2 regions of the Ramlibacter agri genome follow, and region 1 is predicted to be linked to the other one. Evidence: predicted binding sites of a transcription regulator. Region 1 holds the regulator's gene; the other holds the start of a gene.
The links. Region 1 encodes sigma-54, which starts transcription at its own class of promoters, with help from an activator protein. Its sites were predicted from a motif close to TGGCANGNAANCTGCTTT; they were not measured.
Positions count from the first base shown of each region.

Region 1 (14,534 bases):
GCCTGGTGCCCTCGCATGCCGGCCCGGCCGACCTGGCCGCCACCCAGGCCGCGCAGCTGAAGCGCTGGGAAGCGCCGATCAAGGCCTCGGGCTTCAAGGCGGAGTAAGGCGCAGGCGCAGCCCAAGCTGCGCCGTTCGGCGGAATCCGCGGCTGAGTGTCGCGGATTCGTAACCTGCGCCCGCATAATCGGCGCTCCATGGACAAGCTCAAGCAGCTGGAATCCTTTGTCTCGGTCGCCACCAAGGGCAGCCTGACGGCCGCCGCGCGCGCCGAGGGCGTGGCGCCGGCCATCATGGGCCGGCGGCTGGACGCGCTGGAAGAACGGCTGGGCGTGAAGCTGCTGGTGCGCACGACGCGCCGGATCACGCTGACGCACGAGGGCAGCGCCTTCCTGGAAGACTGCCAGCGGCTGCTGGCCGACATCAACAATGCGGAAGCCAGCGTCAGCGCCGGCGGCGTCAAGGCCAGCGGCCACCTGCGCATCACGGCGCCGGCCGGCTTCGGCCGCCGCCATGTGGCGCCGCTGGTGCCGCGCTTTCGCGAACTGCACCAGGACGTGACGATCTCGCTCAACCTGAGCGACCGCGTGGTCGACCTGGCGGGCGAGGGCTTCGACTGCGCGGTGCGCGTGGGCGACTTCCCGGATTCCTCGCTGGTCAGCGTGCGGCTGGCCGACAACCGCCGCCTGTGCGTCGCCACGCCCGAGTACCTGAAGCGGCACGGCACGCCGGACCATCCGAACGACCTGCTGAAGTTCGATTGCCTCACCTTGTCCAGCGACGCCTCGCAGACGCGCGGCTGGGCTTTCCTGCTGAAGGAAGGCGACAAGTCCGAGGTGGTGCATTTCAAGCCGGGCGGCCCGCTGGACTGCTCGGACGGCCAGGTGCTGCACGACTGGTGCCTGCAGGGCTTCGGCATCGCCTGGCGCAGCACCTGGGAGGTGGAGCAGGAGATCGCCGCCGGCCGGCTGGCCGAAGTGCTGGCGCCCTTTGCCGCCCCGCCCAACGGGATCTACGCCGTCTTCCCGCAGCGCAAGCACCTGCCCCTGCGGGTGCGGCTGTGGATCGACTTCCTCAAGCACCACTACGCCCAGCCGCAGTTCTGGCGCGGCTCACCCGCATGATCCTCGAAGCCATCCTCGCCTACGTCCACATCACGGCGATCCTGACCCTGGTCGTGTTCCTCTCCAGCGAGGCGGCCCTGTGCCGCGCGGAATGGATGAACGAGACGGTCGTCAAGCGCCTGGCCCTGATCGACCGCATCTACGGCATTGCGGCCGGCGCGGTGCTGGTGACCGGGCTGCTGCGCATCTACCTGGGGGCGAAGGGCTCCGGCTATTACTGGCACAACTGGCTGCTGCACGCGAAGCTGGGCATGTTCATCGTGGTGGGGCTGGTGTCCATCGTGCCGACGATCCGCTTCATCCGCTGGCGCAAGCTGCTGGACGCCACCGGCGCGCTGCCCTCGGCCGAAGAAGTGCGCGCCACCCGCAAGCTGGTGATGGTGCAGGCGCACATCGTGCCGGTCATTCCGCTGGCCGCGGTGTTCCTGGCGCGCGGATTCGGAGCCCACTAGCATGCAGCAGCAACACGAGCGTGTCCCCGAGTTCGCCTATCCGCAGGTCCGCGAGCAGGTCAGCGCCGAGGAATGGCAGGCCCGCGTCGATCTCGCGATGGCCTACCGGCTGGCGGCCTACTACCGCTGGACCGACCAGATCTACAACCACTTCACGGCCAAGATCCCGGGCACCAGCCACTTCCTGATCAACCCCTACGGCGTGCTGTTCGAGGAAGTGACGGCTTCCTGCCTGGTGAAGATCGACCTGGACGGCAACACGATCCTCGATCCCTCCGGCCTGGGCTGCAACGCCGCGGGCTTCCTGATCCACAGCTGCGTGCACCGGGCGCGCCCGGAGCTGACCTGCGTGCTGCACACGCACACCGCTTCGAACATGGCCGTGTCGGCGCAGAAGCGGGGGCTGCTGATGATCACGCAGCACGCCATGCGCTTTCACAAGCGCATCGGTTACCACGACTACGAAGGCGTGGCGCTGGACTTCAGCGAGCAGGACCGGCTGGTGCGCGACCTCGGGCCGCACAAGGTGATGATCCTGCGCAACCACGGCGCGCTGGCGGCCGGTACGACGATCCGCGATGCCTTCGAGCAGCTCTATTACCTGGAGCGCGCCTGCGAGGCGCAGGTCCGCGCGCAGGCGGGCGGCGCGGAGCTGATCGAATGCGACGGCGAGGTCGCGGAAAAAGTGGCGCTGGCGCTGGACCGGCCCGGGCGCACGGCCTACGACACCGACTGGCCGGCGCTGCGCCGGCTGATGGACCGCATCGACCCGTCGTACGCGCAATGAGCGTGCGCCGCCTGCTGGTCTTCGACGAGAACGCGCACTTCTACGCGCAAAGGCTGCAGGCGGAACTGGGCGACGCCTACGAGATTGCGGCCACCAACGACCGCGCCAAAGCGCAGCGGCTGTTGCCGCACCAGCAGGTGCTGGTCGTGCCGGACACCTGGCTGGACGACGGCTTCCTCGCCGCGGGCGCGGGGCTCGCCTGGGTGCATTCGCTGCGCGCCGGCGTCGACCGCCTGCTCGCCTCGCGCACGCTGCCGGCGGACGCCATCGTCACGTCGTCCCGCGGCATCCATGGCCCGCAGATGGCGGAGACGGCGCTGCTGCTGATGATGGCGCTGGCCCGGAACCTGCCGCGCATGCTGCAGAACCAGGAGGAGGCGCGCTGGGAGCCCTGGCCGCAGCCGCTGCTGGAAGGCAAGCACGTGGTCATCGTCGGCGTCGGCAGCATCGCCCAGGTGGTCGCGCCGCGCTGCCAGGCCTTCGGCATGCGCGTCACGGGCGTGGCCTCCACCGCGCGCGAGCTGCCCGGCTTCGACGCGATCCGGCCGCGGGCTGAGCTGCCGCAGGTGCTGGCCACCGCGGACTTCGTGGTCCTGCTGCTGCCGCTGGACGAGCGTTCGCGTGGCCTGTTCGACGCGGACCTGCTGGCCGCGCTGCCGCCGCACGCCATCCTGGTCAACCTGAGCCGGGGCGGCATCGTCGACGAGCAGGCGCTGCGAGCCGCCCTGGACGCCGGCCGGCTGGCCGGCGCCGGGATGGACGTGTTCGCCACCGAGCCGCTGCCGGCCGACTCCGCGCTGTGGCGCACCCCCAACCTGATCGTCACCCCGCACATCGGCGGCTATGCCGACACGTACAAGGACAAGGCTCTCGCGCTGCTGCTCGAAAACGCCCGGGCGTTCGCGCAGGGACACGGCCAGGACTTGCGCAACCGCATGCGCTGACGGCCCGTGGGGTGGCTGGTCCGGCGCCAGGCCGGAGCGCGGCCTCCCCCGTAAAATCGCCAGATGCTCCGCGTGAAACAAGAACTGCTCGGCGCCCTCGCCGCCGGGCTGGAACAGCTGCAACCCGGCACGGCCGACAAGGCCGTGTTCGAGATGCCCAAGGTTGCCGCCCATGGCGATTTCGCCGTCACGGCCGCCATGCAGCTGGCCAAGCCGCTGAAGAAGAACCCGCGCCAGCTGGCAGAAGCCCTGCGCGATGCCTTGCTGGCCACCCCCGCTTTCGGCCAGTGGGTCGAAGCGGTGGAGATCGCCGGTCCCGGCTTCCTGAACGTCCGCCTCAAGCCCGAAGCCAAGCAGCAGGTCGTGCACGAGGTGCTGGAAGAGGCCGGCGCCTTCGGCCGCCAGCCAGGCAGGGGCCAGAAGATGATGGTGGAGTTCGTCTCCGCCAATCCCACCGGCCCGCTGCACGTGGGCCACGGCCGCCAGGGCGCGCTGGGCGACGCGATCTGCAACCTGTACGACTCCCAGGGCTGGGACGTCACCCGCGAGTTCTACTACAACGACGCCGGCGTGCAGATCGCCACGCTGGCCAACAGCGTGCAGCTGCGCGCCCGCGGCCTGAAGCCGGGCGACGCCGGCTGGCCCGAAGCCGCCTACAACGGCGACTACATCCAGGACATCGCCGACGACTTCCTGGCCAAGAAGACGGTGAAGGCCGACGACCGCGAGTTCACGGCCAGCGGCAACGCCGACGACCTCGATGGCATCCGCCAGTTCGCCGTCGCCTACCTGCGCCACGAGCAGGACCTGGACCTGCAGGCCTTCGCGGTGCGCTTCGACAACTACTACCTCGAGTCCAGCCTCTACACGAGCGGCAAGGTCGACGCCGTGGTGAAGCGCCTGCAGGACAACGGCAAGACCTACGAGCAGGACGGCGCGCTGTGGCTGAAGTCCACCGAGTACGGGGACGACAAGGACCGCGTGATGCGCAAGGGCGACGGCACCTACACGTACTTCGTGCCGGACGTCGCGTACCACATCGCCAAGTGGGAGCGCGGCTACGCCAAGGCCGTCAACATCCAGGGCACCGACCACCACGGCACCATCGCCCGCGTGCGCGCCGGCCTGCAGGCGGCCGAAGTCGGCATCCCGCAAGGCTTCCCGGACTACGTGCTGCACACCATGGTGCGCGTCATGCGCGGCGGCCAGGAGGTGAAGATCTCCAAGCGCGCCGGCAGCTACGTCACCCTGCGCGACCTGATCGAGTGGACCAGCAAGGACGCGGTGCGCTTCTTCCTGCTTTCGCGCAAGCCGGACACCGAGTACGTGTTCGACGTCGACCTGGCGTTGGCGCAGAACAACGACAACCCGGTGTACTACGTGCAGTACGCGCACGCCCGCATCTGCTCGGTGCTGGCCGCCTGGGGCGGCGATGTGGCCTCGCTGAAGTCGGCGCCGCTGTCGTCCCTGGTCCACCCCGCTGCGTTGAACCTCATGCTGCAGGTGGCGAAATACCCGGAAATGCTGACGGCGGCGGCGGTGGATTTCGCGCCGCACGACGTCACCTTCTACCTGCGCGAGCTGGCCGCGGCGTATCACTCGTACTACGACAGCGAGCGCATCCTGGTGGACGACGACAACTTGAAACGTGACCGCCTCGCTCTCGTGGCCGCTGTCGCGCAGGTGTTGCACAATGGCCTGGCAGTGCTGGGCGTGAGCGCCCCGCGAAAAATGTGAGCGAGCAGAAAGCGTGAAACACACACAAAGCGGCAACACCTTCGTCGGCATCATCATCGGCGTGGTGCTGGGCCTCGCGGCCGCCCTGGCGGTGGCGGTGTACGTCACCAAGGTTCCTGTCCCCTTCCTGAACAAGGGTCCCAGCCGCTCCGCGGAGCAGGACGCGGCGGAGTCCCAGAAGAACAAGAACTGGGACCCCAACTCGCCCCTGTACGGCAAGAACCCGGCCAAGGCGCTGCCGCCCGCGCCGGGCATGCCGGCCGCCTCGGCGCCGGCGGCCCCTGCCGCGACGGCCAAGGCGCCGGAAGCAGCTCCGGCCGCGCCCGCCGCCGGCAAGCCGGAGTCGCCGGTCGCCAACAATCCGCCCTCGGCTCCGGCCGCACCGGCCGTCACGGGCCGTCCGCCGCCGGCCGACCCGCTGGGCGACCTGGCCTCGGCCAAGGCCAATGCCGGCAACGCCAATGGCAGCGATCCCTTCCTGTACTTCGTGCAGGCTGGCGCCTTCCGCACGCCGGAGGACGCCGAAGCGCAGCGCGCCAAGCTGTCCCTCATGGGCATCGAGGCCAAGGTGACCGAGCGCGAGCAGTCCGGCCGCCAGGTCTACCGGGTGCGCGTAGGCCCGTTCAACACCCGGGACGACGCCGACCGCCAGAAGGAAAAGCTGGACTCCGGCGGCTTCGAAACCGCGCTGGTGCGCGTCCAGCGGTAGCCCCCGGCCGCCAGGCGGCGGAACCTGGAGGCCCGCGTGGGCCTCTAGCAGGACTAGGAGAATTTCAGGAATGAATCGTCGCGATTTCTCGGCCGCAACGGCCATCGTCACCGGCGCCGCGGCGCTGGGGCTGCCGGGCCTGGCTTCGGCGCAGGGCCGCCGCCCGGAAGACGGCAAGGAATACAAGACGCTGGACAAGCGGGTGCCGGTCGATGCGCCGCCGCCCAAGATCGAGGTCGTCGACTTCTTCTGGTACAGCTGCCCCCACTGCAACGCCTTCGAGCCGCAGCTGGTGGAGTGGATCAAGAAGCTGCCGGCGGACGTCGTGGTCCGGCGCGTGCCGGTCGCCTTCCGCGACGATTTCGTGCCGCAGCAGCGCCTGTTCTACACGCTGGAAGCCATGGGCAAGCTGCCCGAGCTGCACCAGAAGGTGTTCGACACCGTCCACAAGGACCACAAGCCGACGGACCGCGAGGAATCGATCCTGCAGTTCGCCCAGGCCAACGGCCTGGACGTGGCCAAGTTCAAGGAGCTGTACAACTCCTTCACGGTCTCGGCGAAGGCGCGCCGCGCCACCCAGACCATGAACGCCTACCAGGTCGAAGGCGTGCCGGCGCTGGGCATCGCCGGCCGCTGGTACACCGACGGCACCCTGGCCGGCGGCATGCCGCGCGCCCTGCAGGTCGCCGACTACCTGATCGCCCAGGCCCGCAAGGCGGCATAAGCGCCAACGCGCACCCCGCAACGGGCGCCCCGGCTTCATCGCCGCGGCGCCCGTTGTGGCTTTTGGCACGTTCCGTCCGTGGCATCCAGGTAACAGTCGGTTGCATCTAGCCCGACCGTATTACAGAATGGCCCGACAGAAGCGCCATCGGAAGCGCGTTGGGGGTTGTGCATGGTCTGCAGCCGTTCTTCGCGGCTGCCGTTGCGCATCGTCGCGGCGGCAGTCATCCAGTTGTTCGCAGTCTCGGCCTACGCGGCGGACGAGGCCAAGCGCATCGAGGAGCTCGAAAAGAAGCTTGCCGCGAGCATGGAGCTGATCGAGAAGCTCTCGGCCCGCGTCAACCAGCTCGAGGCGGGCCGGCCGCCCGCGCCGGCGAGCGCCACCGCCGCAGCGCCCGCGCCCGCGCCCGCATCCGCCAGCGCGGAGCAGGCCGCGCGCATCGACCGGCTGGAGCAAAGCGTGCTCTCGATGTCCGAGAGCACCGCCAAGACCCACGACCTCGGCATCCCGCTGCACGGCTTCGCCGACGTGGGCTACGCGCATTCCAGCCTCCCCGTCGACGGCCGCAAGGGCGGCTTCACGCTGGGCAACCTGGACCTGTACATGACGCCACAGATCAGCGACCGCGTGCGCGCGCTGGTGGAACTGGTGTTCGAGTACGGCCCGCAGGACGTCGGCGTGTCGACGGACCTCGAGCGGCTGCAGTTCGGCTACACCTTCAGCGACAGCTTCACGCTGTGGGCGGGCCGCTACCACACGCCCTACGGCTACTGGAACGCGGCCTTCCACCACGGCCAGCAGATCCAGACCTCGGCCACGCGGCCACGCTTCATCGACTTCGAGGACCGCGGCGGCATCCTGCCGGCGCACGGCGTCGGCCTGCTCGGCTCCGGCAGCGTGCGCAGCGGTGGCGGCCGCCTGCTGTACGACGCCTACGTGGCCAACGGCGATCGCATCATCGACAACACGCTGGACCTCAACGCAGCGGCCGACGACAACGGCAACAAGCTGGTGGGAGGCAACATCCGCTACGCCTTCGGCGGCAACCTCGACGGCCTGATGCTGGGCCTGCATGCCTTCTCGCAGAAGGTGTCCGCCTACGACACCAGCGGCATCGCCACCAGCACCACGCAGGTGAACATGTTCGGCGGCCTGGCCGTGTACGACACCGACCGCTGGGAAATCATCAGCGAGTACTACCGCTTCCGCGACAAGGACCTGTCCGGCGGCACCGGCACCCACGGCAGCTGGGCCGGCTTCGTGCAGGCCGGCTACCACGTGGGACCCTGGACGCCGTACGCGCGCTGGGAGAAGACGGCACTCGACCAGTCGGACAACTACTTCGCCGCGCAGGACAGCGGCCGGTCCTACCTGGGCGGCGTGCTCGGACTGCGCTACAACCTCGATGCGAACTCCGCGATCAAGCTGGAGTTGAACCAGTTCCGCGAGGAACTCGCCAGCGGCCCGCAGCGCAGCCACGGCGGCCGCGTGCAGTTCGCCGTGCGCTTCTAGGAAGGAGGGCCGCGCATGAGACCGATCCGCTTCCTGGCCGTCGCCGCGACGGCCTTCCTGATGGCCGCGCAGTCGCCGGCCGCCGACGTCTACCTGGTCGCGAACCCCTCGCTGGGCCTGGGCGAGGACGACATCCGCGACATCTACCTGGGCGACAAGCAGCTGGCCAACGGCACGCGCATCGTGCCGCTGGACAACGCGGCGCTGCAGAGGGACTTCCTGGAAAAGGCCTTGAAGATGGATGGAGCCAAGTACAGCTCCATCTGGATCAAGAAGGGCTTCCGCGACGGCCTGAACGCGCCCACGGTGAAGACGGGCGACGCCGAGGTGCTGGCGGCCGTCAAATCCAATCCCGGCGCCATCGGCTATGTCTCGGCGCCGCCCAAGGACCTGAAAGTCATCGCGCACTACTGAGCGCGCTGGGGGTGCGGCATGTGGTCACTCGCCCGGTTGAAGATCAAGCAGCGGATGTACGTGCAGTTCTGCGTCGCCGTGACGCCGCTGGTAGGCCTGCTGCTGTTCCAGCTGCTGTCGGTGAGCGACCTGCCGGAGCGCGTGAACCGCGACCTGGGCCGCTACCGCGCCAGCAACCAGGCCATCTCCAGCTACCGCGAGTTCCTCAACGGCGTCACCGATGCCGTCGACTCCGGCAAGCTGTCGCAGCCGGCCCTGAAGGCCCTGGACGCCGCGCGGCAGGAAGCCCAGGCCGTCGACGAAGCGGCGCCCGGCCCACAATTGAAAGCGACGCTGGCGCAGCTGGCGAAGATCAGCAGCGCGCTGCAGCAGCGCAACACGCTGGAAACACTGCTGGCCGCGCGCGCCGACATCAACCAGGCCGACGCCGCCCTGAAGCAGCTGGCCGAGGACAGCGAGCAGCACCTGGCGGGCCTGGTGCGCGAGGACGCCCAGGCCGCCCGCCAGAAGAACCGCATCCTCGGCACCATCGCGGCGCTCACGCTGGTGCTGCTGGGTTTCATGGTGCGGCAGATGGTCGCCCGCATCACGGTGCCGGTCGCCTGGGCCGTGACCACCGCCAAGCGCGTGGCCTCGGGCGACCTGTCGCAGATCGTCGCGCCCGGGCGGCGCTACGACGGCATCGGCGAGCTGCAGGCGGCGCTGCGGGAGATGAACGATTCGCTGATCGCCATCGTCACGCGCGTGCGGGCCGGCTCCGACCTGATCTCGCGGGCTTCCGACCAGATCGCCGACGGCAACGCCGAACTGTCGGCGCGCACCGCCGAACAGGCGAGCTCGCTGGAGGCAACGGCGCTGGCCATGGGCGAGCTCACCCAGACCGTGCTGGCCAACGCCGGCAACGCGCAGCGCGCCAACGCGCTGGCGAAGTCGGCTTCCGACGTCGCGGTGAAAGGCGGCGAGGTCGTGGGGCAGGTGGTGCAGCGCATGAACGCCATCGACCGGTCCTCGCGCAACATCGTGGAAATCATCGCCCTCATCGACGGCATTGCCTTCCAGACCAACATCCTGGCCTTGAATGCCGCGGTGGAGGCGGCCCGCGCCGGCGACCAGGGCCGCGGCTTCGCGGTGGTGGCCAGCGAGGTGCGCAGCCTGGCGCAGCGCAGCGCCAGTTCGGCGCGGCAGATCAAGGCCCTGATCGACGACTCGGTGCAGCAGATCCGCGCCGGCAGCGAGCTGGTGGGCCACGCCGGCCAGACCATGGAGCAGATCCTGGCCAGCGTGCGCGACGTCACGGCCATCATGGCGGACATCGCCGCCACCAGCCAGCAGCAGAACAGCGGGATCGACCAGGTGAACCGCGCCGTGACCGCGCTGAACGCCGTCACCCGCCGCAATGCGGCCCTGGTGGACGACGCCCGCGAGGCCGCCGACGCGCTGCGCGAGCAATCGGCGCGGCTGGTGGAGGCGGTGGGCGCTTTTGCGATGGAGCAACCCGGGGCGGCCCAGGCAGCCTAGGATGCCGCCTGGCGCCGGCTTCCCATGAAATTGTTCCGGGGTGGCGCCATGCCGCGCCGGCCGTAAGCCCGTCATGAGCCGGGGGCATGGCTTGCCGATAGAATGCGGAGCAAGTTTCGTGCCTTTATGAACAAGAACCACGTCCTGCGCGCCCTGCTGATGGCCCTGGCCATCGCGTCGACCCTCGCTGCCGTTCCCGCCCGCGCGGAAAAGGCCGACAGCACCAAGCCCATGAACGTGGAGGCGGATGCGCTGCGTTATGACGACCTGAACCAGACCAGCGTCTTCACCGGCAACGTGGTGGTGACCAAGGGCACCATCATCATTCGCGGGGCCAAGATCAACGTCAAACAGGACCCCGAGGGCTACCAGTTCGGCGTGGTGACCGCCGCGCCGGGCCAGCGGGCCTTCTTCCGCCAGAAGCGCGAAGGCGTCGACGAGTGGATCGAAGGCGAAGGCGAGACCATCGAATACGACGGCAAGGCCGACCGCGTGAAATTCATCGGCCGCGCCGAGATGCGGCGCTACCGCGGCACCGAGCTCAGCGACGAGACCTCCGGCGCCGTCATCACCTACAACAACACCACCGAGCAGTTCAACGTGGACGGCAACCCCGGCGGGGCGACCCCGTCCAACCCGGGTGGCCGCGTGCGCGCGACCATCGGGCCCAAGCCGGGCGCATCCGCGCCGGCCGCGCCCGCCGCCCCGGCCACCAAACTGCGCCAGAGCAGCACCCTGGGAGGGGAGAAGCGTTGATGGGCGACGCCGAACTCGCGTCGCGCGAAGCGCCCGCGCAGGCCGCGACCGAAACCAGCCGCCTGGAGGCGCGCCACCTGCGCAAGTCCTATGGCGGCCGCAAGGTGGTGCAGGACGTGTCGCTGGCCGTCGAAAAAGGCGAGGTCGTGGGCCTGCTGGGCCCCAACGGCGCCGGCAAGACCACCTCGTTCTACATGATCGTCGGCCTGGTGCGGGCCGACGGCGGCGAGATCTCCATCGACGGCCGCCCGGTGGAGGACATGCCGATCCACCGCCGTTCGCGCCTGGGCCTGTCCTACCTGCCGCAGGAAGCGTCGATCTTCCGCAAGCTGAACGTGCAGGACAACGTGCGCGCCGTGCTGGAACTGCAGCGCGGCCCGGACGGCAAGTCGCTGCCCTCGGCCGAGATCGAGCGCCGCCTGACCGACCTGCTGCAGGACCTGCGCGTCGACCACCTGCGCGATTCGCCGGCGCTGGCGCTGTCCGGCGGCGAACGCCGCCGCGTCGAGATCGCCCGCGCGCTGGCCACGCAGCCGCGCTTCATCCTGCTGGACGAACCCTTCGCCGGCATCGACCCGATCGCCGTGATCGAGATCCAGCGCATCATCGGCTTCCTGAAGTCGCGCGGCATCGGCGTGCTCATCACCGACCACAACGTGCGCGAGACGCTGGGCATCTGCGACCACGCCTACATCATCAGCGAGGGCCGCGTGCTGGCGCAGGGCACGCCCGCCGAAATCGTGAACAACGCGGACGTCCGCCGGGTGTACCTCGGCGAGCACTTCCGAATGTGACGGCCGCTTCGAAGCAGTACCCATGAAGCAGGGCCTCTCCCTTCGCGTCTCGCAGCACCTGGCGCTGACGCCCCAGTTGCAACAGTCGATCCGCCTGCTGCAACTGTCCACGCTGGAACTCGGCCAGGAAATCCAGCAGATGCTGGACGACAACCCCTTCCTCGAAGTGAACATCGAGGAAGGGCCGGAGGAGTTCGGCGTCGCCCAGGCCGACACGCGGCCGGCCGCCGACGAACACGAATCCGACCCGGTGGCGCAGGCCGCCAACGGCCACGACAGCAGCAGCTCCGCCTCCGACAGCAGCGCCAGCTCCGCTTCGGACAGTGACGGCGATGCCTCCGACGGCGACAGCAGCGAACCGAACTGGGACGGCGACGGCAGCACCGAAACCGTGCCCGACGACGGCGAATGGGGCGGCGAGGCGCCGGCCCGCAAGTCGCAGGGCGATGACGACGACGTCGACGCCACCGAGCTCGCGCGCGGCAACGAGTCGCTGCAATCCTGGCTGCATCGCCAGGCGCTGGCCTTGCGCCTGGGCGAGGAAGACCGGGCGGCGCTGCGCTACCTGGTCGAGTCGCTGAACGACGATGGCTACCTGGAAGAGCCGCTGGAGGCCCTGGCCGCCAGCCTGGCGCCGCAAGACCTCGAGCAGCAGGAAGAGCTGGTGCACCGCTTCACGGTGGCGCTGCGCCTGCTGCAAAGCCTGGACCCGCCCGGCGTGGGCGCGCGCAACCTGGCCGAATGCCTGATGCTGCAGCTGCGCTCGCTGCAGCAGGACGCGCCGGACGACGAGGTCTACCCGGTCGCGATCCGCGTGTGCAGCCAGCCCATCGACCTGCTGGCGCGGCGCGACGTCAAGCGCCTGGCGCAGCTGACCGGCGAGACCGAGCCCCGGGTCAAGGGCGCCATCGCGCTGATCACGCGGCTGGAGCCCAAGCCGGGGCGCCGCTTCGTCGACGTCGAGCGCAACATCATCGTGCCCGACGTGCTGGTGACGAAGGCCGGCCGCAGTTCGCGCGCCAGCTTCCGCGTGCAGCTGAATCCCGACGTGGTGCCGCGCCTGCGCGTGCACGACGTCTATGCCGGCGCGCTCAAGGCGCACCGCGGCGAAGGCCACCAGGCGCTGCAGCAGCGGCTGCAGGAGGCGCGCTGGTTCATCAAGAACATCCAGCAGCGTTTCGACACCATCCTGCGCGTCTCCAGCGCCATCGTGGAGCGCCAGCACAACTTCTTCGTGCACGGCGAACTCGCCATGCGGCCGCTGGTGCTGCGCGAGATCGCCGATGAACTGGGCCTGCACGAGTCCACCATCTCGCGCGTGACCACGGCCAAGTACATGTCCACGCCCTTCGGCACCTTCGAGCTGAAGTACTTCTTCGGCTCGGCGCTGGGCACCGAGACCGGCGGCAACGCGTCCAGCACCGCGGTGCGCGCGCTGATCAAGCAGTTCGTCGCCGCCGAAAACGCCAAGAAACCGCTGTCCGACAGCCAGATCTCCGAGATGCTCAAGGAGCAGGGGATCGAGTGCGCGCGCCGCACCGTCGCCAAGTATCGCGAGGCGCTGCGCATCGCGCCGGCCAACCTCCGCAAGGAACTGTGAACGCTCTCAATTTATTCCTGCCCTGCGCCAGCGGGGTGGAAGGCTATCTGGCCGAGGAAGTCGCCCGCATCTGCGGCGCGCGCGCGCGCGACCTGCGCACGGCCCGTGGCGGCGTGCAGCTCGTGGCCGGCTGGCCCGAGGTGATGCAGCTCAACCTGCACAGCCGGCTCGCCCAGCGCGTGCTGGTGCAGCTGTGGCACGGGCCCTATCGCGCCGAACAGGACATCTACGAAGCCGCCAGCAACGTCGCCTGGGAAGACTGGTTCACGCCGCGCGAGAGCTTCAAGATCGAGCTGACGTCGCACCAGAGCCCGCTGAAGAGCCTCAATTTCGCCGCGCTGCGCATCAAGGACGCGGTCGCCGACCGCTTCCGCAACCGCGGCGGCGTGCGGCCCGACGTCGACACGCAGCGGCCGGCCGTGCGCGTGTTCGGGCACCTCGCGGCCGAGAGCCTGACGCTGTACATCGACAGCTCCGGCGAGCCGCTGTTCAAGCGCGGCTGGCGCGAGGACAAGGGCGAGGCCCCGCTGAAGGAGACGCTGGCCGCCGCCATGCTGGCCGCGAGCGGCTGGGACGCGACCGTGCCGCTGTACGACCCCTGCTGCGGCAGCGGCACGATCGCGATCGAAGCGGCGCAGATCGCCTGCAACATCGCGCCGGGTTCGCTGCGTCGGTTCGGCTTCGAGCGCCTGCGCCCGCACAAGGCGGCCGACTGGCAGGCCTTGAAGGCCGAAGCCCAGGCCGCGCGCCGCGCGCCGACGGCGCCGGTCTTCGGCAGCGACGTCGCCTTCCGCATGGTCGACTTCGCGCAGCGCAATGCCGAGCGTGCGGGCGTGGCGCAGGCAGTGCAATTGCGCGGCGGCGACGCGCTGCAGCGCATGCCGCCCAGCGACGTGCCGGGCGTCATGCTGCTCAATCCCCCTTATGGCGAGCGCATCGAGGCGGGCGGCATCGCGCGCCCGGGGCGCGAGCTGGCCCAGACCGAGCAGGGTGGCGATTTCTTCACCCAGCTCGCTTCGCACTGGAAGAAGAACTACGCCGGCTGGACCGCCTGGGTGCTGGTGCCGGACGCGAAGCTGCCCACGCGCATGCGGCTGAAGGAATCGCGCCGCGTGCCCATGTGGAACGGCCCGATCGAATGCCGCCTGTTCCGCTTCGACATGGTGGCCGGCTCGGCCAGGAACCGGGACCGGGGTCCCCAGGAAAATGCGTGAGCATTTTTCTGGGGTGGCCTATGCAGCTGGTTCTTGACACCAACATCGTGCTGGACCTGTTCGTGTTCAGCGACGAGCGCGTGAAGCCGCTGGCCGCAGGGCTGGAGCAGGGCGCGTTGCGCTGGCTGGCCACGGCGGCGATGCGCGAAGAGCTGGCGCGGGTGCTGGCCTATCCCAAGCTGGCGCCCAAGGTCGGCGACGCAGATGCCGTGCTGGCGGCCTTCGACCGCCATGCCCAGCTGCACGAGG
Region 1 is NZ_JABBFX010000001.1:24,323-38,856, reverse strand. It holds gene HHL11_RS00240 (Bug family tripartite tricarboxylate transporter substrate binding protein) at 1-107, shown strand, start outside; gene HHL11_RS00235 (LysR family transcriptional regulator) at 198-1,124, shown strand; gene HHL11_RS00230 (DUF2214 family protein) at 1,121-1,576, shown strand; gene HHL11_RS00225 (class II aldolase/adducin family protein) at 1,578-2,363, shown strand; gene HHL11_RS00220 (D-2-hydroxyacid dehydrogenase) at 2,360-3,307, shown strand; gene argS (arginine--tRNA ligase) at 3,371-5,044, shown strand; gene HHL11_RS00210 (SPOR domain-containing protein) at 5,058-5,753, shown strand; gene HHL11_RS00205 (thiol:disulfide interchange protein DsbA/DsbL) at 5,824-6,477, shown strand; gene HHL11_RS00200 (hypothetical protein) at 6,649-7,989, shown strand; gene HHL11_RS00195 (type 2 periplasmic-binding domain-containing protein) at 8,005-8,403, shown strand; gene HHL11_RS00190 (methyl-accepting chemotaxis protein) at 8,422-9,921, shown strand; gene lptA (lipopolysaccharide transport periplasmic protein LptA) at 10,048-10,677, shown strand; gene lptB (LPS export ABC transporter ATP-binding protein) at 10,677-11,471, shown strand; gene HHL11_RS00175 (RNA polymerase factor sigma-54) at 11,494-13,071, shown strand; gene HHL11_RS00170 (THUMP domain-containing protein) at 13,068-14,285, shown strand; gene HHL11_RS00165 (PIN domain-containing protein) at 14,306-14,534, shown strand, end outside.

Region 2 (14,534 bases), 580 kb from region 1:
ACCGTCAGCACGCAGCAGCCGCTGGACGCCATCGCCAATGCGGCGGCCGGCGTCGGCCACCTGAACCAGCTCAATGACGCCGACGGCACGGTCCGCTCCGAGCCGCTGCTGGTCAACTACTACGGCAAGGCCGTGCCCTCGCTGGCGCTGCTGGCAGCCGCGAAGAGCCTCAACCTCGGCCCGGGCGACATCCGCCTGAACGCCGGCGAGTCGGTGCAGCTCGGGAAGCTGCGGGTGAAGACCGACGACATGGCGCACATGCGCCCGCAGTTCTACAAGGTGCGCGATGGCAAGTTCCCCTTCGCGATCGATTCCTTCTACGACGTGCTGAGCGGCAAGATCCCGGCCTCCAAGTACGCCGACAAGATCGTGCTGATCGGCCCCACGGCCGCCGGCCTGGGCAGCTCCTTCCCGACGCCGGGCTACAGCGGCATGACGCCGGTGGAGCTCCTGGCCCAGACCACCTCCAGCATCCTGTCGGAACACTTCATCGTGCAGCCGGCGTGGGGCCACGGCCTGATGGCCGCGGCGCTGCTGCTGGTGGCCGGGTACATCGTCTTCCTGCTGCCGCGCCTGTCGGCCGGCATGGCCGGCGCCGTGACCGCCGGCGCCTTCGTGGTGCTGGTGGGCGCCGAGTACGCGATGCTTTCCAGCTCCGGCGTCTGGCTGCAGTTGGTCCTGCCGGCGGCGGTGCTGCTGATCGGGCACCTGGCGCTGACCACCAAGCGCTTCCTCGTCACCGAAGCCGGCAAGGTGAAGGCCGATGAAGAGTCCGCCGAGACCAACCGCATGATGGGCCTGGCGCTGCAAGGCCAGGGCCAGCTGGACATGGCCTTCGACCGCTTCCGCCGCGTGCCGCTGAACGACGAGGTCATGGCCAACCTGTACAACCTGGCGCTGGACTTCGAGCGCAAGCGCCAGTTCAACAAGGCGCAGGCGGTGTACGAGCACATGGCCAGCTTCAACCCGAAGTACAAGGACCTCGAGTCCAAGCTCACGCGGGCCAAGAACCTGTCGGAGACGGTCATCCTCGGCGGCGGTGGCAGCCATCCTGGCGGCACCATGCTGCTGGATGGCGGCGCGGTCGAAAAACCGATGCTGGGCCGCTACCAGGTCGAGAAGGAGCTGGGCAAGGGCGCCATGGGCGTCGTCTACCAGGGCCGCGATCCCAAGATCGGCCGCGTGGTGGCCATCAAGACGATGGCCCTGTCGCAGGAGTTCGAGGGCGAGGAGCTCACCGATGCGCGCGAGCGCTTCTTCCGCGAAGCCGAGACCGCGGGCCGCCTGCAGCATCAGAACATCGTGACCATCTTCGATGCCGGCGAGGAACACGACCTGGCCTACATCGCGATGGAGTTCCTCAAGGGCCGCGACCTGGTGGATCACTGCAAGGACGGCAACCTGCTGCCGGTGCCCAAGGTGCTGTCCATCGTCGCCCGGGTGGCGGAGGCGCTGGCCTATGCGCACCGGCAGAACGTCGTGCACCGCGACATCAAGCCGGCCAACATCATGTACGAGCTCGGCACCGACACCGTGAAGGTGACGGACTTCGGCATCGCGCGCATCACCGACTCCAGCAAGACCAAGACGGGCCTGGTACTGGGCACGCCCAGCTTCATGTCGCCGGAGCAGATCGCCGGCAAGAAGGTCGATGGCCGCTCGGACCTGTACTCGCTGGGCGTCATGCTGTTCCAGATGCTCACCGGCGTGCTGCCCTTCCGCGGCGACTCGATGGCGGAGCTGATGTACAAGATCGCCAACGAGGAGGCGCCCGAGCTGCGCATGTTGCGCCCGGACCTGCCGCCGCAACTGGCTGCCGTCGTCGCGCGTGCCCTGGCCAAGAAGCCGGAGCTGCGCTACCAGGACGGCGAAAGCCTGGCCCAGGACCTGAAGGCGGTGGCCGCCATGCTGGCCGGGGGCCCGGCAGTCGCCGCCGCCCAGCCGGCCATGGCGACCGTCCAGCCGATCGTCACCACCGCCGCGGCCGAGGCCACCCAGACCTGGCGGCCGGCCGCCACCGACGACGCGGGGGACAAGACGGTCGTGATGGCCTTCGACCGCGCGCCCGGCAGTCCGTCCGGACTGGGGGCGACATTCGCGGAAACGCAACCCGCTTTTGCTGCGACCGTGCCGGCATCGGCCATGCCCGGCTATGATGCCGTCCAGAAAGACTCAGCGGCGCCGCAGTTCGACAAGACTTCCGTGATGAACAGGCCCGGGGCGAACCCCCAGGACGGCGGTGGCAAGACTGGCCAGGAGCCTTGATCCGCGCGACCTTTATGAACTACGAGTTTTGCCTCCGCACCGACCCCGGTCTGGCGCGCGAGAACAACGAGGATTCCGTCACCTTCGACGAGCCGACCCGCCTGGGCATCCTGGCGGACGGCATGGGGGGCTACAACGCCGGCGAGATCGCCAGCGGGATGGCGACCACGTTCATCAAGTCGGAACTCGGTCGCTGGCTCGCGCAGGCGGGCCGGCACGCCAACGCACGCGAGGTGCGCCGGGCGATGGAGATCTGCGTCGACAACGCGAACCGTTCCATCTTCAACGCCGCCAATTCCAACCCGCAGTACAGCGGCATGGGCACCACACTCGTCGTGGGCGTGTTCCAGGACGGCCGCCTCATGCTCGGTCACATCGGCGACTCGCGCTGCTACCGCCTGCGCCATGGCTCGCTGGAGCAGATCACCAAGGACCACTCGCTGCTGCAGGAGCAGATGGACGCCGGCCTGATCACTCCGGAGCAGGCCGCGACCTCCACCAACAAGAACCTCGTCACGCGCGCCCTGGGCGTCGAGGATGCCGTGCTGCTCGAAGTGAACGAGCACAAGGTGGAAGCGGGCGACCTTTATCTCATGTGCTCCGACGGCCTGTCGGATATGCTGGACGACGAGGCCATCGCGCGCATCGTGGCGGCGGAGATCCCCCTGGACCAGAAGGCGGGGCAACTGATCGACGCGGCGAACGCGAATGGAGGACGGGACAATATTTCGGTGCTGCTGGCTCAAGCCAACAGCGGCTCCAAAAAGCGTGGCTTGATTTCCCGCTGGCTGGGACAATAGCCATGCTGACAAACTAGGCAGTATCAAAAAGGGATCACAGGAGTCGACATGCCGAAAATGATCGTCTCGATCGACGGTGTCGTCATCAAGGAAGTGCAGCTGACGAAGGACCGTACGACGCTGGGACGGAGGCCGTACAACGACATCGTCATCGACAACCTCGCCGTCAGCGGCGAGCACGCGGTGCTGCAGTTGACGGGCAACGAGGTCTACCTCGAAGACCTGAATTCCACGAACGGCACCTACGTGAACGGCAAGGCCGTGAAGAAGCAGTTGTTGCAGAACAACGACACGGTGGAGATCGGCAAGTACAAGATCAAGTTCATCAACGAGGCGCCCGGCGCCACGTTCGAGAAGACGATGATCATGAAGCCGGGCATGGTGCCGCCCATGCCGGCCAAGCCCGCGCCAGCCCCGGCCGGCGCACCCGCTGCAACTGGCGCCCCGGCCCCGGCCGGCGCGAGCATGAGCGGCCCGGTGCATGCCGAGATGGCCGCCATGAACGCCAGCATCAAGGTGCTGTCCGGCGCGGCCGCCGGCCGCGAGGTGCCCCTGGTCAAGGTGGTCACCACCATCGGCAAGCCGGGCGTGGCCGTCGCCGCCATCACCAAGCGCGCCCACGGCTTCGTCGTGGCGCACGTGGAAGGCGCGAACAAGCCGACGCTCAATGGCGCGGCGATCGGGCCCGAGCCGGTGACGCTGAAGAACGGGGACATGCTGGAACTGGCCGGCACCCAGATGCAATTCCTGCAGGCGGGCTGAGGCCCGCCTTTTCCACCGTCCGCTCCGCCCCCCGTGGGAGGTTGAAGCTTGCTGTCCAAGCACTGGCCACGCATCGCGATCACGCTCGTGCCGCTGATGTTCGCCCTGCTGCACGCGATGGACATCCTGCCCATCGGCGTGCTGCAGCGCCTGGACAACATCATCTACGACGCCCGGCTGCGCGCCTCGATGCCGCGCACGCTGGACGACCGTGTCGTCATCGTCGACATCGACGAGAAGAGCCTGGCGGAAGTGGGGCGCTGGCCCTGGGGCCGCAACCGGCTCGCCGACCTGGTCGATGAACTGTTCGACCGGCAGAAGATCGCCATCCTCGGTTTCGACGTGGTGTTCGCCGAGCCGGACGACAGCTCGGGCCTCAAGCGGCTGCGCCAGCTGGCGCAATCGGAACTGAAGGAGCAGCCGGCCTTCGGCGAGAAGCTGCAGCAGCTGCAGTCCACCCTGGACTACGACGCCTCCTTCGCGCGCGCGCTGAAGGACCGCCCGGTGGTCCTGGGCTACTACTTCACCACCGACCCGCGCGGCCGCACCAGCGGCGTGCTGCCCAAGCCGGTGATGGGGCCCGAGGCGCTGCATGGCCGCCCGATCAAGTTCACCCACTGGACCGGCTACGGCTCCAACATCCAGCAGCTGGCCGACGCGGCGCCCATCGCGGGCTTCTTCAATCCCATGGTGGACAAGGACGGCGTGGTGCGCGCCGTGCCGCTGGTGGCGGAGTACCAGGACAAGTACTACGAATCGCTGGCGCTGGCGATGTTCCGCATGATGATCGGCTCGCCGGTGGTGGAACCCGGCTTCGCGCAGGAGAGCCTGGCCGGGCGCAACTACCAGGGCCTGGACCACATCCGGCTGCGCCTGGGCGAACGCGTGCGGCGCATCCCGGTGGCCGAGGGCGTGACCACGCTGGTCCCTTTCCGCGGGCCCGGTGGTGTCGAAGGCGGCTCCTACCGCTACGTGTCGGCGTCCGACGTGCTGTCCAAGCGCCTGCCGGCGGACAGCCTGAAGGGCAAGATCGTGCTGGTGGGCACCACCGCGCCCGGCCTCCTGGACCTGCGGGTGACGCCGGTGGGCGAGGCTTATGCCGGCGTCGAGACGCACGCCAACCTGATCTCGGGCCTGATGGACGACCGCATCCCGATCAAGCCGGACTGGTCCCTGGGCTACGACCTGGTGATCCTGGTGGTGGCCGGCCTCACGCTGGCCATCCTGCTGCCGCTGCTCTCGGCGACCCGCGCCGTGGTCCTGAGCCTGGCCATCGGGACGGCCATCCTGGCCCTCAACTACTGGCTCTATTTCAGCTACATGTGGGCGCTGCCGCTGGCGGCCGCCCTGGCCATGGCGGGCGCGGCCTTCGCGCTGAACATGAGCTATGGCTACTTCGTCGAAAGCCGCAGCAAGCGCGAGCTGGCCAACCTGTTCGGCACCTACGTCCCCCCGGAGCTGGTGGACGAGATGGTGAAGGACCCGGAAAGCTATTCGATGAAGGCGGCCAACAAGGAGCTCACGGTGATGTTCTGCGACATGCGGGGCTTCACCAAGATGTCCGAGAAGATGGAGCCGACGCAGCTGCAGGAGCTGCTGAACGAAGTCTTCAACCGCCTCACGGACATCATCCGCGGCCAGAACCGCGGGACCATCGACAAGTACATGGGCGACTGCGTCATGGCGTTCTGGGGCGCGCCGGTCGAAACCCCCAACCACGCCACGCTGGCGGTGAAGTCCGCGGTGGAGATGTCGCGGGCGGTGCAGGAGATCAACGCCGAGAACCGCAGCAAGGGCATCCCGGAGATCGGCGTCGGCGTGGGCCTCAACACCGGCACCATGTGCGTGGGCGACATGGGCTCCGACATCCGCCGCGCCTACACGGTGATCGGCGACGCGGTGAACCTGGGCTCGCGGCTGGAAGGCCTGTCCAAGGTCTACGGCGTCGACATCGTGGTGAGCGAGACGACCCGCAAGCTGGCGCCGGAGTTCGCCTGGCTCGAACTCGATCGCGTGCGCGTGAAGGGCAAGGAGCAGGCGGTGGGCATCTTCTACCCGCTGGGCCCGGCCGACAGCCTGGACCGCGCGACGGCGGACGAGCTCAAGACCTGGAACGCCTTCCTCAAGGCCTACCGGGCCCAGGACTGGGACCAATGCGACCTTCAACTCCTGAACCTCCAGCGGATGAATGCGCAAAAGTACCTTTACGAGCTGTACTCCGAACGTGTAACGTCGATGAGGTTGCTGCCTTTCGACCCGAGCTGGGACGGCGCGACCACCTTCGAGACCAAGTAATGGGGGGCGCTGAATGAGGGTGCGGGTGCTGGGCTGTTCCGGCGCGATCGCCAGGGACTGCCGGACCACGTCGTTCCTGATCGACGGGGACGTCCTCGTGGACGCGGGCACCGGCGTGGGCGACCTCAGCCTGGAGGAGATGCGCGCCATCCGGCACGTGTTCCTCACCCACTCGCACCTCGACCACGTGGCAGCCCTGCCGCTGATGGTCGACTCCATTGCTTCGCAACTCACCGCGCCGATCCGCATCTCCGCGCTGCCCGGGACCTTGCAGGCGCTGAAGACGCACATCTTCAACAACGTCATCTGGCCCGATTTCAGCGTCATCCCCTCGCCCGAGGCACCGTTCGTGAGTTTCCACGAAGTCCACGTGGGCCAGACCCTGGAGCTGGGCGGCAAGTCCATCGAGGTGCTGCCCGCGGTGCACACGGTGCCGGCCTGCGGCTACGCCATCGCCAACGGCCAGGGCTGCTGGGTGTTCACCGGCGACACCGAGCGCAACCCCGCTTTCTGGCGGCGCATCAACCAGCTGGACGTGGCCGCGCTGGTCATCGAGACGGCCTTCTCCAACCGGGAGCAGGACCTCGCGCGCCGCAGCCTGCACCTGTCGCCGCTGGCGCTCGCCGAGGAACTGGATTGCATCGACAAGGGCAAGAAGTTCCCGATCTACATCACGCACACCAAGCCTGCCGAGACCGAGCTGATCATGGCGGAGATCCAGCGCTTCGACCAAACGCAGCCTTTCGGTCCCAACGTCGTGCATGACATCCGCTGGCTGCGGGCAGGCCAGGAATTCAAGTTATGAACGCGGTCCTCAAGAACAACAACGCCGAACAGGAATTCCTCAGCTCCCAGCAGTTGCCGCCGGACAAGCGCGGCATCTCCTTCGAGGCCCTGTTCTTCCGCCAGCTGCAGCACGTCACCACCCGCATCCACGCGACGGAGAACGTCGACGAGATCATGCTGGAGGCGAGCCAGGACATCTGCAAGCTCCTGAACGCCGACCGGCTGACGCTGTACGCCGTGAACGACGATCACACGGCGATCGTCTCCAAGATCAAGACCGGCCTCAATGCGAGCCGCGACCTGAAGCTGCCGATCAGCCCGCAGAGCGTGGCCGGCTACGTGGCGCTGACCAAGCAGATGGTCAACATCGCCGACGTCTACGACGACGAGGCGCTCAAGCGCATCCACCCCAGCCTCAGCTTCCTGAAGGAAGTGGACAAGCGCTCCGGCTATCGCACCAAGCAGATGCTGGTGGTGCCCATCCTCGATGGCGACACGCTGCACGGCGTGCTGCAGGTGATCAACAACAAGAGCGACGCGCCGTTCGGCGACCTCGAGGTCGAAGGCGCCACGCAGCTTTGCAACACGCTGGCCACGGCGATCCGCCAGCGCATGCAGCGCGCCGCCGACAGCGCGCGCCGCAAGTCGACGAAATATGATGGCCTGATCGCCGACGGCGTGCTCACGCACGAGGAACTGCAGAACGCAGTGCAGAAGGCCCGCGAGGAGTCGGAGCCGGTCGAAAAGGTGCTGATGGCGGACTACTCGATCCGCCCGGCGCAGATCGGGCCTTCGCTGTCCAAGTTCTTCGGCTTTCCCTACGAGCCCTTCAACGCCAGCCGCATCCGTTCCGAGATGTTGCAGGGTGCGCTGAAACGCGAGTTCGTCACCGAGCAGGGCTGGGTGCCGCTGGAGGAAACGCCGGAAGGCCTGGTGCTGATGTGCCTGGATCCGGAAGCGGTGCGCAGCTCGCGCATCGTGCCGCAGGTGTTCCCGCGCGCGAACAAGCTTGCCTGGCGCGTCACGACGCAGGCCGAGTTCGAGGAGACGGTGGCCCAGCTCTGGGGCGGGCCGGACATGGGCGAATCGGTCGAGGACTTGCTGGCCGACCTGAACGCGCCGATCGGCGGCGACGATGACGACGACAGCGCGCTCGAGTCCGCCGCGGCGGACAACGAGCTGGTCAAGTTCGTCAACAAGATCATCATCGACGCCTACAACCAGCGCGCCTCGGACATCCACATCGAGCCGCTGCCGGGCAAGCAGAAGACCGGCATCCGCCTGCGCATCGACGGCACGCTGATGCCTTACGTGGAAGTGCCCGCGCACTTCCGCCAGGCGCTGGTGACGCGCCTGAAGATCATGTGCGACCTCGACATCTCCGAGCGCCGCAGGCCGCAGGACGGCAAGATCAAGTTCAAGAAGTACGGGCCGCTGGACATCGAGCTGCGCGTCGCGACCATTCCTTCCGCCGGCGGCGTCGAGGACATCGTGATGCGGATCCTGGCCGCCGGCGAGCCGATCCCGCTGGAGAAGCTGGGGCTCACCACGCACAACAAGGAGCGGCTGGAGCAGACGGTCAGCAAGCCCTATGGCCTGTTCTATGTCTGTGGCCCCACGGGTTCGGGCAAGACGACCACGCTGCACTCCATCCTGAAGTTCCTCAACACGCCGGAAACCAAGATCTGGACGGCGGAGGATCCGGTGGAAATCACGCAGAAGGGCCTGCGCCAGGTGCAGGTGAACAAGAAGGCCGGCATCGACTTCGCGCTGGTGATGCGCGCCTTCCTGCGCGCCGACCCGGACATCATCATGGTGGGCGAGTCGCGCGACAAGGAAACCGTGTCCATGGGCGTGGAAGCCTCGCTCACCGGCCACCTGGTGTTCTCCACGCTGCACACCAACTCCGCGCCGGAGTCCATCACCCGCCTGCTGGACATGGGGATGGACCCGTTCAACTTCGCCGACGCCCTGCTCGGCATCCTGGCGCAGCGCCTGGCCAAGCGCCTGTGCGAGTGCAAGGAGTCGTACACGCCTTCGCAGGAGGAACTGCGCAGCTTCATCAAGGAGTACGCGCAGGACCTGCAGCACACGGGCCCCTGGACGGTCGATTTCGGCGGCGAGTCGCAGAAGCTCTACGAGACCTGGGTCGAGAACTACGGCCAGGACGGCAACCTGAAGTTCTATCGCGCCGTCGGCTGCGAGAAGTGCAACAAGACCGGCTACAAGGGCCGGGTCGGCCTGCATGAACTGCTGGTCGCCGACGACGACGTCAAGAAATTGATCCAGGAGCGGGCCCGGGTGGCCGACCTGTTCCAGCAGTCCGTCGCCAGCGGCATGCGCACGCTGAAGATGGACGGCATGGAAAAGATCATGATGGGCCTGACCGACCTGAAGCAGGTCCGTTCGGTCTGCATCAAATAGTCACCTCGGACACGATTTGTCCGGCAGCGCGGCCGGAAAGTGTCACTCCGGGGTGGTCGAGCGTGACTTTCTTCACGCTCAGACACATGGCACGGCGCTTGCGGAATCTTCTCCGCTTCGCACACACATATTTCTGGAGGTATTCATGAAGCGTCAACTGCAACAGGGCTTTACCCTGATCGAACTGATGATCGTGGTCGCGATCATCGGTATCCTGGCTGCCGTGGCCCTGCCCGCGTACCAGGACTACACCAAGCGCGCCAAGATGTCGGAAGTGGTCCTGGCCGCCTCCGCTTGCCGCACGACCATCACCGAGGTGTACCAGTCCGGCTCGAGCACGCCGTCCGCCGACGGCTGGGGCTGCGAATCTTCTTCGCAGACCAGCAAGTACGTCGCCGCTGTGCACACCGACTCGATCGGCACGATCAGCGTGACGGCCACCGGTTTCAGCGACAACAACATCGACTCCAAGATCGTCCAGCTGATCCCCTACCAAGACGCCTCGACCACCAAGAACCCGGCTTCCAACGGCCACATGGGCTCCCCGGTGTTCAAGTGGGTCTGCGGCCCGGCTACGACCAACGGCATCCAGGCCAAGTTCCTGCCCGGCTCCTGCCGCGGCTGATCCAGCACGCAGCAATAGCGAAAGAGCGGCTTCGGCCGCTCTTTTTTTTGACTATCAAGCCCGATCTGGTCGACAAAGATGTCACCTCCAGGCGCTGAGCGTCAGAAGCGGGTCGGTGGGCGGCCGTTTGTCTGCGAAAAATCCACGCCTATCGCTGGCACAGCGATTGCACTACCCACCTGCTTTTCGCAACAACGGAGGTTACTCATGAAGCGTCAACTGCAACAGGGCTTCACCCTGATCGAACTGATGATCGTGGTCGCGATCATCGGTATCCTGGCTGCCGTGGCCCTGCCCGCGTACCAGGACTACACCAAGCGCGCCAAGATGTCGGAAGTGGTCCTGGCCGCCTCCGCTTGCCGCACGACCATCACCGAGGTGTACCAGTCCGGCTCGAGCACGCCGTCCGCCGACGGCTGGGGCTGCGAATCTTCTTCGCAGACCAGCAAGTACGTCGCCGCTGTGCACACCGACTCGATCGGCACGATCAGCGTGACGGCCACCGGCTTCAGCGACAACAACATCGACTCCAAGATCGTCCAGCTGGTCCCCTACCAGGACGCCTCGACCACGAAGAACCCGGCTTCCAACGGCCACATGGGCTCCCCGGTGTTCAAGTGGGTCTGCGGCCCCGCTGGCACCAACGGCATCCAGGCCAAGTTCCTGCCCGGCTCCTGCCGCGGCTGATCCAGCGCCAGCAGATTGCGACAGAGCGGCTTCGGCCGCTCTTTTTTATGGTGCGCCCGCGACGCTGGCCCGACAGATTCACGCCGGCGATGGCATGGCGCTTGCAGCGAGTCCTCGCTTGCGGAAAGAATCCCGGTAGACCGGGTGGCCGCGCGAGCGCACAGATGGAAGAGGGTGGAGTGGAACTGACCGTATTGATGCCTTGCCTGAACGAGGCGAGGACCGTGGCGAAGTGCGTCGAGGCGGCGCGGAACTTCCTGCGCGCAGCAGGCGTCCACGGCGAAGTGCTGGTGGCCGACAACGGCTCCACCGACGGCTCCCAGGCGCTGGCCGAGGCCGCCGGCGCGCGCGTGGTGCCCGTCTCCGAGCGCGGCTACGGCGCGGCCCTGATCGGCGGCATCAGCGAGGCACGCGGCCGCTACGTAATCATGGGCGACGCCGACGACAGCTACGACTTCTCCCGGCTGCAGGCTTTCGTCGCCAAGCTGCGCGAGGGTGCCGACCTGGTCATGGGCAACCGCTTCCGCGGTGGCATCGAGCAGGGCGCCATGCCCTTCCTGCACCGCTACCTGGGCAACCCGGTTCTCAGCTTCGTGGGCCGCCTGTTCTTCCGGACCAACATCGGCGACTTCCATTGCGGCCTGCGCGGCTTCTCGCGCGCTGCCATCCAGAAGCTCGGGCTGCTGACGCCCGGCATGGAGTTCGCCAGTGAGATGGTGGCCAAGGCGGCGCTGGCCGGCCTGCGGATCGAGGAAGTGCCCACCACGCTGCGGCCCGACGGCCGGGGCCGGCCGCCGCACCTGCGCACCTGGCGCGACGGCTGGCGCCACCTGCGCTTCATGTTCCTGTTCTGTCCGCGCTGGCTGTTCCTCTATCCCGGCCTGGCCTTGCTGCTGGCCGGCGGTGGCGCGATGCTCGCCGGCCTCACGTCCGCCGGCGCGACCCACCTCGGCATCCACTCGATGCTGTATGCCGGCGCGGCCGTCATCCTCGGCGTGCAGATGCTCGCCTTTGCCCTGCTCACCAAATGGCTGGCCGTGCTGGCCGGGATGGTGGCGGAGCCGAAGTGGATGGAACGAGGGTCGCCACTGTTCTCCATCGAGAACGGCCTGCTGTCCGGGCTGGCGCTGTTCCTCGCGGGCCTGGTCTGGTCGCTGGCCATCACCCTCGACTGGGGACGCGCTGGCTTCGGCGCCCTGAATCCGCTGGAGACCATGCGCTCGGTCATCCCGGCCGTCACGCTGATCGCGATCGGCTCCGAGGTCGCCATGGGCTCGCTGTTCGCCGGCGCCCTGCTGTCTTCCTGGCGTTCGCGCCGCGCGCCATGAACGCGGCCGTCCTGCGCGGAATGCGCGCCCCGGGGCCGGGCGCGGAACTCGCGCTCACCTTCGCCATCGTCTGGATCGCGCTCGCGAGCATCCCGGTCGCGCTGGGCGGCATTGGCCTGAGCTGGGATGCGCTGAACCACCACATCTACCTGGGCTGGACCGCGGAACACCCGCGCTTCGATCGCGACTTCCTGGCCGCGTCCTACCAAGGCTACCAGTACCCCTACCTGTACTGGCCGGCCTGGAAATTGTTCCAACACAACGTGCCGGGCAGCATTGCCGGCGTCGTGATCGTCACGCTGCACCTCGTGGCCTTGCCGGCCTTGTGGCTGATTGCGCGCTCCTGCATCCCGGGCCGTAGCTGGTACGCCACCGCGATGCGGATTACGGCCGTCGCCCTGGGCTTTTCGGGCGAGCTGTTCCTCTCCCTGCTGGACACGACGACCAATGACGGACTCGTTTCCGTGCCGTTCGTGTGGGCCGTCGCGGTAGCGCTGCTGGCTGCGCAGCCGCAAGAGGAGCGCCCAAGCTGGTTGACCGCAGCGAGAGCCGTCGCGCTTTCCGGTCTGCTGGCGGGCATCTCCGTTGCATTCAAGCTGAGCAACGGGCCCCTCGCCCTGCTGCTGCCATTGCTGTGGCTGCTCGCCGGTGCGCGCTGGCCCGGCCGGGTCGTTCAGGCCATACATGGTGGCATCTGGACCTTGTTCGGATTCGCCCTGGCGCTCGCACCTTGGGGCTTCCAGCTGTGGAAGGCTTTCGGCAATCCGTTCTACCCCTTCTTCGAACCGCAGTTCGCAGCGCTACGTGCTTCCCTGGGGCTGGTGCCATGATCCGCTTCGAGCCTGACACCCTGCTGGATGCGCTGGTGCGTCCGATCGGCATGGCAGTGCCGGCCGGCGGCGTCTATGCCGAAATTCTGGCACCCGATTTCCGCTTCGTTTTCGTCCTGGCGCTGGTGCTCGCCTGGATTGCGTGGCGCGTGCGCCTGCGCGCGCCTGCGGTCACGCGAACGCTCGCACTGCTGGCCTGCGTTGCACTCAGCTTCGTTCCGTGGCTGGTTACCAGCGGCAACGGCCGCTACTTCATGCCGATGCTCCTCATCGTCGGGCCGCTGTGCATCGCAATGCTGCATCACCTACCCGTGCGCCAGGGCGCGCGGCTGGGCGCGGCGGCCTTCATGCTGCTGGCGCAGGTGGGCCTGCTCCATGAAGTACAGCCCTGGCGCTCATGGGGCTTGGCACCCTGGCGCGACGGCCCTGCGTTCGGCATCGACGTGCCGAAGGATCTGCGCGAGACGCCCGCAACCTATATCTCCCTGAGCGGCATCTCGTATTCGCTGATCGCGCCCTCGTTCCATCCGGATTCGCGCTGGATGAACCTGTCCTCCCAGGCAGGTAGACCCGACCAGGCAGATGACCTGCGGCGCGTGCACAGACTGCTGGACGCCTCGCCGGTCATCTACGGCGTCGTCCCGTCGGCGAACCGGAACGCGAACGAGCGCGACATGCCGGACGACCAGGCCGACGCTCTCGACCTGGGCATTGCCGACTTCGGCCTGCGGATCCGCCGCTCTTCCTGCCGCGTCGTTGCGTCCGTGGGCCTGACGGCGGTGGGCGCAGCGCCCGACCAGCAGATTTCGGACAAGGACCCGCGCGGGTTCCTCGTGTGCCGCCTCGATCGCCTCGCGGGGAAGGCTGCACCGGCAAAGCCGCAGATTCCGGCCGAGGTCGAGGCCGCGCTGGACGCAGTGGAGAAACAGTGCCCTCGGCTGTTCCCGCCCGGAAACGCGACCACCACGGTCCTGCCGGTCGGCTATCGCCGCTTCTACAGTGAGTCCGACATGCGCCTCTACGCCATGGACGACGGCCGCGTGATGTTCAAGTACATCCGTGCCCTGAACATGGTGCAAGTTGGAACCAAGGCCAGCGTCGTCGCACCGGGCTTCCATATGGACTGCAACATCAAGGGGCGCGCCGGCCTGCCTTGGGAGCGGGAAATCTGAATGCGCCTGCGCCGCGTCCTGTTCGACGTCACGCATACTCGCACGCAGGCCGATACAGCCGGCATTTCGCGCACGGTACGGCGGCTGGCGGAGGAATTTCCGGGCGTTGCGGCTGACGCGGGCCTGGGCTTCGAGACAGTCGCCTGCGCTGCCACTGGCTTGCGGCGGGCGCCCCTGGCCCCGTCTGTGCGGAACGCCGCGTCCACCAGCGCGCTGCTGCGTTTTGCCACGGGGATCGCCAAGCCGGCCATCGAGCAGGTCTTGCGCCTGCCCTGGCCCCTGGTCCGGCCGATCTGGCAAGCGGCTGCTGGCCGCGCATTCGATGCTGCAGCGGCCGGTTTGCCCGCCGTGGATCCGCGGCCGGGCGACCTGCTGCTGATGGTCGACGGCAGCTGGAACTATCCCGTCTGGCCCGCCGCGCGGCGGGCACGTGCCCAGGGCGCCGTGGTGGTGCCGCTGATCCACGACCTGATGCCGATCGAGGCTCCCGAATTCTGCGTGCCCTGGGTGCGCAACGCCTTCAACTACTGGCTCCAGGATGCGGTCGGGACGAGCGATGC
Region 2 is NZ_JABBFX010000001.1:599,532-614,065, forward strand. It holds gene HHL11_RS02940 (protein kinase domain-containing protein) at 1-2,265, shown strand, start outside; gene HHL11_RS02945 (Stp1/IreP family PP2C-type Ser/Thr phosphatase) at 2,280-3,065, shown strand; gene HHL11_RS02950 (FHA domain-containing protein) at 3,114-3,827, shown strand; gene HHL11_RS02955 (CHASE2 domain-containing protein) at 3,924-6,122, shown strand; gene HHL11_RS02960 (3',5'-cyclic-nucleotide phosphodiesterase) at 6,136-6,927, shown strand; gene HHL11_RS02965 (GspE/PulE family protein) at 6,924-9,332, shown strand; gene HHL11_RS02970 (pilin) at 9,478-9,957, shown strand; gene HHL11_RS02975 (pilin) at 10,165-10,644, shown strand; gene HHL11_RS02980 (glycosyltransferase family 2 protein) at 10,824-11,972, shown strand; gene HHL11_RS02985 (hypothetical protein) at 11,969-12,802, shown strand; gene HHL11_RS02990 (hypothetical protein) at 12,799-13,974, shown strand; gene HHL11_RS02995 (glycosyltransferase) at 13,975-14,534, shown strand, end outside.
Region 2: a site for sigma-54 is predicted at 10,113-10,130, ahead of HHL11_RS02975 (pilin). Genes of this name have one in related genera too.